One region of the Rahnella selenatireducens genome, then DNA from elsewhere that is predicted to be linked to it. Evidence: predicted binding sites of a transcription regulator. Region 1 holds the regulator's gene; the other holds the start of a gene.
The links. The regulator CRP, encoded in region 1, controls carbon source genes, mostly activating them, when cyclic AMP is high. The targets are predictions, from matches to a motif close to ATGTGANNNNNNTCACAT.
Positions count from the first base shown of each region.

Region 1 (5,072 bases):
TGAAGCGTTCAAAACGCAGTTTCCCCAGTCCAAACTGCTGATTAAAGAAGGCCAGCTTTCGACGCTGTTACCGGCGCTGCGTGAAGGGAAACTCGATTTTGCCGTCGGAACCGCCGGGCCGGGTTTTCCGCTGGAAGATTTGGTGCGTGAGCCGCTGTTTAGCGCGCCGTTTGGCGTGATTGCGCGGCAAGGGCATCCGCTGGCAGGTGCCACCACGCTCGAAGAATTGCAGGGCGCGCGCTGGGTGTTGCCGGAAACGGATATGGGTTATTACCAGCAGATTCAGCTTTCAATGAACGGCTTTAGCGCGCCAGCAGGTGAAACGCCGGTAAGAACGGATTCGGTGGTGTGCGGGCTGAATATGGTATTGCAGTCGGATTATCTGACGATTGTGGCGAAGGCGATGCGCGCGCCGTTCGGCTTGCAGGACAGGCTTTGCCTGCTCAATATCGATACGCTGCCAGAGGCGGAATATTGCGTGCTTTATTCGCAGAAATCGCCGCTGACTTTTGCCGCGCGGCGATTTCTGGATTTACTGCGAAGTCAGTGCCAGTCGTATCGCTGGTGGTGACTTATTCGGCGTTCACTACTTCAAAACTGTGGGTGATCGTCGCGGCTTTGCCCAGCATCAGGGAAACAGAGCAATATTTTTCCGCAGAAAGGCTGACCGCGCGTTCCACAATTTTATCCGTCAGGTCTTTACCGGTGACGATAAAATGCAGGTTGATGTGCGTGAACAGACGCGGCGCTTCTTCACGGCGCTGAGACGTCAGTTTCACTTCGCAGTCACGCACGTCGTTGCGGCCTTTTTGCAAAATAGACACCACATCAATCGCGCTGCAACCACCCGCTGACATCAGCAACATTTCCATCGGGCTTGGGGCTTTGTCGCCCGCATTACCATCCATTGTGATCTGATGGCCCGACGCTGACTCACCTAAAAACGTCAGCCCTTCTACCCATTTTACGCGTGCGTGCATGTGCTCTTCTCCCGGTGGATAAATTCGTCAAATTTTCCCCTCAGACTACCCTTTCACCCAAAAACTGGCAACGTAACCCGATCGCCATCATGCTGAAGCGAGACAACAGAAGACAGCATTGCAAACCTGTGTTACAAACAAAGCCGAAACATACTTTCCAGTAAATTGCGGTGACGGTTTTTGCGGTTTAAGAACAGAACCCACGGTGTTAACAGCAATAATCAGGCTGTTTCACTCCGACATCCGCTTGCAGCATTTCTGGGGAGTTATATGCTGAAAGGGCGCTTTTTAAAGTAAGTGCCGTACAGGGAACTCTGAGCCCTGTGATTTTGGGCAGCGATAACAACAGAGGATAATAGCAAATGGTTCTCGGCAAGCCACAAACAGACCCGACTCTCGAATGGTTCCTGTCTCACTGTCATATACATAAGTATCCTTCTAAAAGTACGCTGATTCACCAGGGTGAAAAAGCCGAAACGCTGTACTACATCGTGAAAGGGTCGGTTGCCGTCCTGATTAAAGATGAAGAAGGCAAAGAAATGATACTGTCATACCTTAACCAAGGTGACTTCATCGGCGAGCTGGGACTCTTCGAAGAAGGGCAGGAACGCAGTGCTTGGGTTCGTGCTAAAACTGCCTGCGAAGTGGCTGAAATTTCTTATAAAAAATTCCGCCAGCTGATTCAGGTAAACCCGGATATTCTGATGCGTCTTTCCGCGCAGATGGCAAACCGTCTGCAAGTGACGTCAGAGAAAGTCGGCAACCTTGCCTTCCTCGACGTAACAGGCCGTATCGCGCAAACTTTGCTTAATCTGGCCAAACAGCCTGATGCAATGACCCATCCGGACGGGATGCAAATCAAGATCACCCGTCAGGAAATCGGCCAAATCGTCGGTTGTTCACGTGAAACAGTCGGACGTATTCTCAAAATGCTGGAAGATCAGAGCCTGATCTCCGCACACGGTAAAACGATTGTCGTTTACGGTACACGTTAATCCCTCAGAAATTGGCGCGACAGTTGACTGTCGCGCCTTTTTTATGGGCTAAGCTTTACCCATGACGCTATGGCGAAGACTGTTCTATCATCCCGAAGTTAACTACGCGCTGCGCCAGACGCTGGTGTTGTGCCTGCCTGTCGGTATTTGCTGGCTGTTTGGCAATCTGCAAATGGGTCTGCTGTTCTCGCTGTGCCCGGCCTGTTGCAACGTCGCCGGTCTCGATACCCCGCACAAACGCTTTTTTAAACGCCTGATCGTCGGCGGTTCGCTGTTTGCCGTCAGCAGTATCCTTTTGCAGGTGATGCTCGAAAACTGGCACATTCCCCTGCCGCTCATCATGTTAACGCTGGCTTTACTGCTCGGCGTCACCGGCGAAATCAGCCCGCTGCACGCACGCCTGTTGCCGGGCGCGCTGGTGGCCACCATCTTCACACTGAGTATGGTCGGCGTGAGGCCGATGTGGCAGGCACCGGCGCTGTTTGCTGCCGGAACCGCCTGGTACGGGCTGTTTAACTGGGCATGGTTCCGTATTTCCGAAGAACAACCTATGCGCGAAACGCTCAGCCAGCTGTATTTGCAGCTGGCGGATTATTTCGAGGCCAAATACAGCCTGCTGACGCAACATATCGACCCCGAAACAGCCCTTCCCCCGTTGCTCAAGCGCCAGCAGCAGGTCATCGATCTGATTGCGTTGCTCTATCAGCAGCTGCATATGTTGCCGCATCATGAACACCACAATAACCACAAGCGGCTGTTCCAGCGTTTTCAGGTTGCACTCGATTTGCAGGAACACATCACGGTCAGCCTGCATCAGCCGGAAGAAGTGCAGAAACTGGTGGAAGAAAGCCACGCAGAAGCGGTGATCCGCCGGAATGCGCAGGTAATTTCCGCTCGTCTGCGCGTGATTGCGGACGATATTCTTTATCACCGATTCTCCGAGCGTTTCACCATGGCGAATGAACTGGCGGCGCTGGAAAAAATTGCGGCGCAGAACCCGCAGAATCCGGTCGGCCAGTTCTGTTATTACCATTTCAGCCGTATCGCACGACTGCTGCGGACGCAGCGCCCGCTGTATCGCCGCGATCTGATGAACTCCCAGCCGCGCCTGCCTTTCTGGCCTGCGGTGAAAAGCTACCTGTCTTTTAAATCCTCGGCCCTGCGCAATGCCGCACGTCTGGGTCTGATTCTGGCGATCGGCAGCAGCCTTGGGTTGTTCTTCAATCTGCCAAAACCCTACTGGATTTTGCTGACGATCATGCTGGTCAGCCAGAACGGTTATAACGCCACGCGTGTGCGTATCCAGCACCGTGCGCTCGGCACGCTGGCCGGTCTGCTGATTGCCGCCGGATTGCTGAAACTGGAGATGCCGGAAGGCATCACGCTGATTTGTATGCTGGTGGTGACATTGATCTCCTACACGGTACTGCGCAAAAACTACGGGCTGGCGATGGTCGGCATGACGGTCACCGCCGTTTATACACTGCAGTTGCTGGCAATGAACGGCATCCATTTTCTGGTGCCGCGACTCATCGACACATTGATTGGTTGTGCGCTGGCCTTCGGCGGTACCATCTGGCTGTGGCCGCAATGGCAAAGTGGCCTGATGCGCCAGAACGCCCATCAGGCGCTGGAAACCTATCAGGATGCCATCCGGCTGATTCTGCAGGAAAACCCTGACGCCTCGAAACTTGCGTACACCCGAATGCAGGTCAATCAGGCGCATAACAAGCTGTTCACCTCGCTGAGCCAGGCGATGCAGGAACCCGGTTTTAACTCGCATTATCTGGCGGATATGCGTTTGTGGGTCACGCACAGTCAGTTTGTCGTTGAGCACATCAACGCGATGACCATTCTCGCCCGTGAGCATTACATGCTGCCGGAAAAGCTGGCGACGGAGTATTTGCAGACCTGCGAAATCGCGCTGCAAAGCTGTCAGCAGCGGTTGCTTTACGACGGGCCAGGCAGTGAGAACACCTTATTTAATGCGCCGGAGCTGCACCCGGATATGCCGCTGACCGAAATGGAGCGCCACCTGCGGAGGGTAATTTCGCATCTGAGTGTGATGCATACCATTTCGTCACTGGCGTGGAAGCAGAGGCCACACCATGGGATCTGGCTGACGCGGCGGGCGTAAAAGGGGAGATCCCCTTTGATATCCCCCTTTAAAGCCGACTGGCAGTGTTTGGGGTTTTCGCTTGCAGTAAGGGCTGGATCGAGAAGATTTCGGTTTCTCACGTATGGTGATCGCTTAACGCGCTGTGCCGAAACCGCCAAAGAGGGAGGAAAGCGCCTCCCTCTTTGATCTCCCACGCTTTTTTCACTGCGCGCTCCGCTCGCTGGCTATGTTTCAGGAACAATCGCTATTGCCGCGAAATCTTGCCGCTGCGCGGTTCCCTAACTCGGTTTCGAGCCTTGAGTCTCGAAACACTCGCTAGGCAAGCTTTCTGAAAGCGGCCAAAGGCTATGTAATTCAAGAGAGTATTTCGTGCTGTTTTTCAAAAGGTGAGATGGCGCGCTCAAAATCCAGCTGAACGGAGCGGCTTCGAGACCCGAGGCTCGAAGACCGAGTGAAGGCAGCACGAAGTGCCTGGATTTGCGCCACACGTGGGAGCGCCAGAACACGGCCATCGACCCAGCGGCAGTGCTGGTTGTAAAAAGACGCGGAGAGCCCAGAGAGGGGCCGTCCTGGCCCTCTCTGGTCGGTTTCGGCGCGAGCCGCTGAGCGATCACCGCACATAAAAAACCGAAATATTCTCGGTCATAGCCCTCACGGTGAGTGAGAAACTGAAATTTTCTCGATCTATATATTTTTTTAAATAAAGCCGGCTGCTAAAGCCTGAACCCTAAACCCCTGTAACTTTTGCCACAGCTTTCTCAAAGCGCCCCATCCCTTCTTCAATATCCGCGAAGTCGATCACCAGTGATGGTGCAAACCGCATCACATTCGGGCCCGCTACCAGCATCATCAACCCGAACTCAGCGGCGGCGGCATGAAACTCTCCGGCGCGGTTTTTGAAGGTGTCCGACAGCTCGGCGCCAATCAGCAACCCCTGGCCACGGAATTCGCTGAAGACAGAATATTTCTGGTTAATGG
Region 1 covers NZ_JBKEZJ010000006.1:325,266-330,337, reverse strand. The annotation lists gene ACLBVC_RS12900 (LysR substrate-binding domain-containing protein) at 1-571, shown strand, start outside; gene ACLBVC_RS12895 (OsmC family protein) at 573-980, opposite strand; gene crp (cAMP-activated global transcriptional regulator CRP) at 1,343-1,975, shown strand; gene ACLBVC_RS12885 (YccS/YhfK family putative transporter) at 2,037-4,112, shown strand; gene argD (bifunctional acetylornithine/succinyldiaminopimelate transaminase) at 4,822-5,072, opposite strand, start outside.

Region 2 (5,072 bases), on a different contig from region 1:
GGCATGGCGTTCTTCTGCGCGAAGTCCTCGAACTGCAACAGTACGTTCGGCCAGCGGATTTTTACCGCCTGAATGAACTGATCGACAAACGCCTCGTACTCCTCGCCAGTGATACGCGGATGACGCCAGCCCATGTACAGCGGATCGTTGAGCAGTTGCGGGTTGTTGGTGCCTGCATCGAGTACGACCGGCAGGGTATAGGCCGGGCTGATGCCGCCACATGCGGTATATAAGGACAATTTTCCGATAGGAATGCCCATGCCGCCGATGCCCTGGTCGCCCAGACCCAGAATGCGCTCGCCGTCCGTCACCACCACCACTTTGACGTGTTGTTTGGTGGCGTTTTGCAGCATGTCGTCGATGTGCGCGCGGTTAGGGTAGGAGATAAACAGGCCGCGGGCGCGGCGGTAGATATCAGAGAAATGTTCGCAGGCTTCGCCGACGGTCGGGGTATAAATCACTGGCATCATTTCGCTGAGATGGCTGTCCAGGAGACGGTAAAACAGCGTCTCGTTGGTGTCCTGAATGTTACGCAGATAGATGTGTTTATCGATGTCAGTTTTGAAATTCTGGAACTGACGGTAGGCGCGGTCGGCCTGTTCTTCTATTGTTTCGACGGCTTCAGGCAGCAGGCCGTGGAGGTTAAAATTGCTGCGTTCTTCTTCGGTAAACGCACTGCCTTTATTCAGTAACGGAAATTCTAACAGGATAGGGCCAGCGTGAGGGATGTACAGGGGACGTTTGCTTTCGTATTCAAGTTCCATCGTTTTACTCTTCCGGGGCTCAGAATGTTAATTTTTATAGTTTAGAGACGGAAGGGTAACAGAGAGGAAACGGAGAATTCAAATCAGAGAATGTTATGTAACTAATGACTACAGGAACGTAGTCATTAGTGTTAGGTAGATCACGAAACCCGGCAGACTTAGCAGGTCAGCGTGGTGACATCCTCGCAGCCGATGGCTTTCAGCGTGGCGCGGGTGGCGTCATTTTGGGTGATCAGCGCGCCTTCCTGTTCAACCAGCACGGCGCGACGCACTTTCAGGCAGTCTTCGCCGGAAAGGTTCAGCAGAATCAATGCCGCCTGTAACGGAGGCAGGCTCGGGTTGAAAGCGGCATTTTCCGCGTAGCGCCCGGCAAACTCTTTGCCGTTATGCGTCTCCAGCGCCACCCCGCTGTGCGATTTGCTGTACGGCGCATGGCTTTGGTTGCAGGCATCCAGCGCATGCGCTGCCAGCGCGTCAGGGTTTTTCAGCGTGTAACCGTGATCGACTTTATCCATCAGCAGTGTGGTGATATCCAGATCCTTCGGCCCGAAGGAATGCGGCAGATAATCGCCGAGCGTCGCGACCTCACGATCCGGCAGATGGATATCCAGCGCTGTGCCGCTGGTCAGTTCATTCATAAACTGGCGGCAATGGCCGCAAGGCGTGTAATTGACGGTGATTGAGGCCAGACGCGTTTCGCCACGCAGCCAGGCATGTGTGACCGCAGATTGTTCGGCGTGAACGGTTTGCTGCATGGGTGCACCGGCAAATTCCATGTTGGCACCGAAATACAGATTACCGGAGGTTCCGCGGGCAATTGCGCCCACGTTGAAATGGGAAATCGGCGTCACAGAGCAGGCTGCTGCCAGCGGTAACAGGGCGAATGCCAGCGCGTCGTCGTCCAGACCGGTTGCCTGTTTTATCTGCGCAACCTCGGTGGCCGTGAACATTGCCGGGAAGTCATCATGTCGCAGAAACGGCTCAAGCGCGGAGGATAAATTTTCAGGGAGTGCCGCAAAGGCGGTGTGAAAACGTGCGTGCATAAACATTCGATCTCGACTGTGATTACGGTTGAACAGTGTAGAAGTCATTACGTGAACTAAGTGTGACAGATGTCACTTTTTTGATGAAACAGAAGAAGTGGAGTTGCAGTTTTGAGAGATGTCACGCAGAAAACCGCCATGAAAGGCGGCTTTCTGCCTGAATGATGAAGGGGAATCAGTGTGCCGGGAACCACTTGTCGTTAATCTTTTTGAATTCGCCGTTAGCTTTAATACCATCGAGCGCCGCATTCAGTTTCGCCAGTAATTCTTTATTCTCCGGACGCACGGCCATTCCCACGCCAGTACCAAAGTAATGCGGATCTTTAATCAGTTCGCCCACTTCACCCAGATTTGGGTTGGATTTCAGCCAGCCATTCAGCACGGCAGTATCGCCGAGCAGCCCATCCAGACGACCACTTTTCAGATCCAGAATCGCATTTTGATAGCTGTCATAACCGACGGTGGTGATTTCAGGGTGTTTTTCCATCAGGTATTTCTGGTGCGTGGTGCCGTTTTCCAGGCCGACACGTTTACCTTTCAGATCGGCTATAGAAGAGAATTTACCCTTCGGCCCGATAATCATGGCGGTATTGGCGTAGTAAGGCTGGGTAAAAGTGACCTGCTTGCTGCGCTCTTCTGTGATGTCCATACCGGAAATGATGACGTCAAAACGACGGAATTTCAGCGCCGGGATCAGCCCGTCAAACGGTTGGTTGGTAAACGTGCAGGTTTCCTGCATTTGCTGACAAACGGCCTTCGCCAGATCCATATCAAACCCGACGATCTGGTTGTTAGCGTCCATGGATTCGAACGGTGGATAGGTTGCGGAAGTCCCGAAACGAATGGTCTCAGCAGCGGTAGCGGCGAAAGCGGTGGCAGATAAAACGGCAGCGAGAATCAGCTTTTTCATGCAATACATTCCTGTTCAAAAAATGACATTCCCTTCATGGTTCAGTTTACTGATTTTATTAATGTAATCGGGTAACTGGCAGGAAGTGAAACCTGCGTTTAAATTGCCATTAAATGAATTTGTATGCAATAAATTTGATTAAAAAATTAAATGAAGATTGGCGAGCTATTTTGCAGGCATAAAAAAGGGACGATTTCTCGTCCCTTCACCGTCCGGTGTTCATTAATTTCGGCGTTCAAACGCCAGCGCACGGCGCTCTATCAGGCGCATCATCAGGGTCAGTAACCCGTTTACACACAGATAAACCAGACCGGCGGCGCCAAATACCATCACGTCGTAGGTGCGGCCATACATCAACTGGCTGTGCCCCATAACGTCCATCAGCGTAATGGTGTACGCCAGAGAGGTACTTTTGAAGACCAGCACCACTTCGTTGGAGTAGGACGACAGTGCGCGCTTAAACGCATACGGCAGCAGAATTCGCAGGGTCTGCGGTTTCGACATGCCCAGCGCTTCGCAGGACTGCCACTGGCCGGATGGGATTGCACGTACCGCACCGGTAAACAGTTGCGTGGTATAAGCGGCACTGTTCAGCGCCAGTGCAAACATCGCACACAGCCACGGCTGTGACAGCACTTCCCACAACCACGGGATTTCGCGAATAGAAGGAAACTGACCGGGGCCGTAATAAATCAGGAAGATTTGCACCAGCAGCGGCGTACCGGTAAACAGCGTGATGTAACCTTTAACGATTTGGCTGACCACGGGCACTTTCAGCGTCAGGATCACGGTGAAAATCATCGCCAGCAGCAGCGCAACAATCAGCGCCGCCACGGTCAGTGTCAGGCTGGTGTGCAATCCTTTCAGGACTTCAGGTAAATATTCCCACATCAGGAAGCACTCCGTTCAAAGCGGGTGGTACGCAGTTCGATGCGTTTAATCACGAACTGGCTGAACAGGGTGACAATCAGATAAATGCAGGCCGCAATCACGTACCAGGTAAAAGGTTCCTGTGTCCGCGTGGCGATACTTTTGGTTTGCAGCATCAAATCATTCACGCTGATCAGTGACACCAGCGCGGTGTCTTTGAGCAGAACCAGCCACTGATTGCTCAGGCCCGGCAGCGCGTGACGCCACATTTGCGGCATGATCAGGCGGAAGAAGATCGCCGATTTTTTCATGCCCAGCACCTGACCGGATTCCCACTGGCCTTGCGGAACGGCTTTCAGCGCGCCGCGCAGCGTCTGCGAAGCATAAGCGGAATACAGCAGCGAAAGGGCGATGACACCACAGACAAACGGGCTAACTTCGAAGTTTTCGATGGGCAGCTTTATCGGCACCGTGAACAGCCCGAGATTGAGGTTAAAGCCATCCGCCAGCACCATCAGCAGCTGTGATGAGCCAAAGTAGATGAAAAGCACGACCAGAATTTCTGGCAGACCGCGCAGCACAGTGACCCACGCCGTACCGAGCCAACTGAGTGGCTTCCACGGGGCAGATTCCCAGACTGCGAAGATCATCGCCAGAATCAGGCCGAGGACCAGCGCACAAACGGCAAGGCCGACGGTCATCCCGGCGGCGCTTGCTAAAGGTTGGAATTCAGTCATTGATAGGCAAACTTATTGCTGGAACCATTTGGAATACAGCGTCTTGTAGGTGCCGTCTGCTTTCACTTTTGCCAGAGCATCGTTCAGTTTAGTCAGCAGCTCGGTATTGTTCTGACGAACGGCAACACCCAGACCGGTACCGAAGTAAGTTGGATCAGTGATTTTGTCACCCACAGCGGCCAGATTTTTGTTCTGCTTCAGCCATTCGTTGACTACGGCGGTGTCACCGAACACAGCGTCCAGACGACCATTTTTCAGATCCAGCACGGCATTCTGGTAGCTATCGTAAGGCACGGCAGTGATTTCCGGATGTTTATCCATCAGGAATTTCTGGTGAGTGGTGCCGTTTTGCATACCGACGCGTTTGCCTTTCAGCGCTGCTACGTCAGCAAACTGGCCAGCGTGGGCGATGAAAATAGCGGAGTTATCGTAGTAAGCGTTGGTAAAGGAAACTTGTTTTTCACGCTCAGGAGTGATGTCCATACCGGAAATTACCGCATCAAAACGACGGAATTTCAGGCTTGGAATCAGACTGTCGAAGGCCTGGTTTGTGAATGTGCAGGTAGCCTGCATCTCTTTACACATGGCGTTGGCCAGATCGACATCGAAGCCCTGAATCTGATTGCTGGAGTCTACAAACTCAAACGGAGGATAAGACGCTTCCATCGCGAAACGGATGGTATCAGCAGCGCTGGCAGACAAACTGACGGTCGCCAGAACCGCGGCAATTACTAATTTTTTCATCGCT
Region 2 covers NZ_JBKEZJ010000003.1:400,217-405,288, forward strand. The annotation lists gene ACLBVC_RS07520 (NAD-dependent malic enzyme) at 1-764, opposite strand, end outside; gene cdd (cytidine deaminase) at 923-1,807, opposite strand; gene ACLBVC_RS07530 (arginine ABC transporter substrate-binding protein) at 1,983-2,717, opposite strand; gene artM (arginine ABC transporter permease ArtM) at 2,940-3,608, opposite strand; gene artQ (arginine ABC transporter permease ArtQ) at 3,608-4,324, opposite strand; gene artJ (arginine ABC transporter substrate-binding protein) at 4,337-5,068, opposite strand.
Region 2: a site for CRP is predicted at 1,868-1,885, ahead of cdd (cytidine deaminase). Genes of this name have one in related genera too.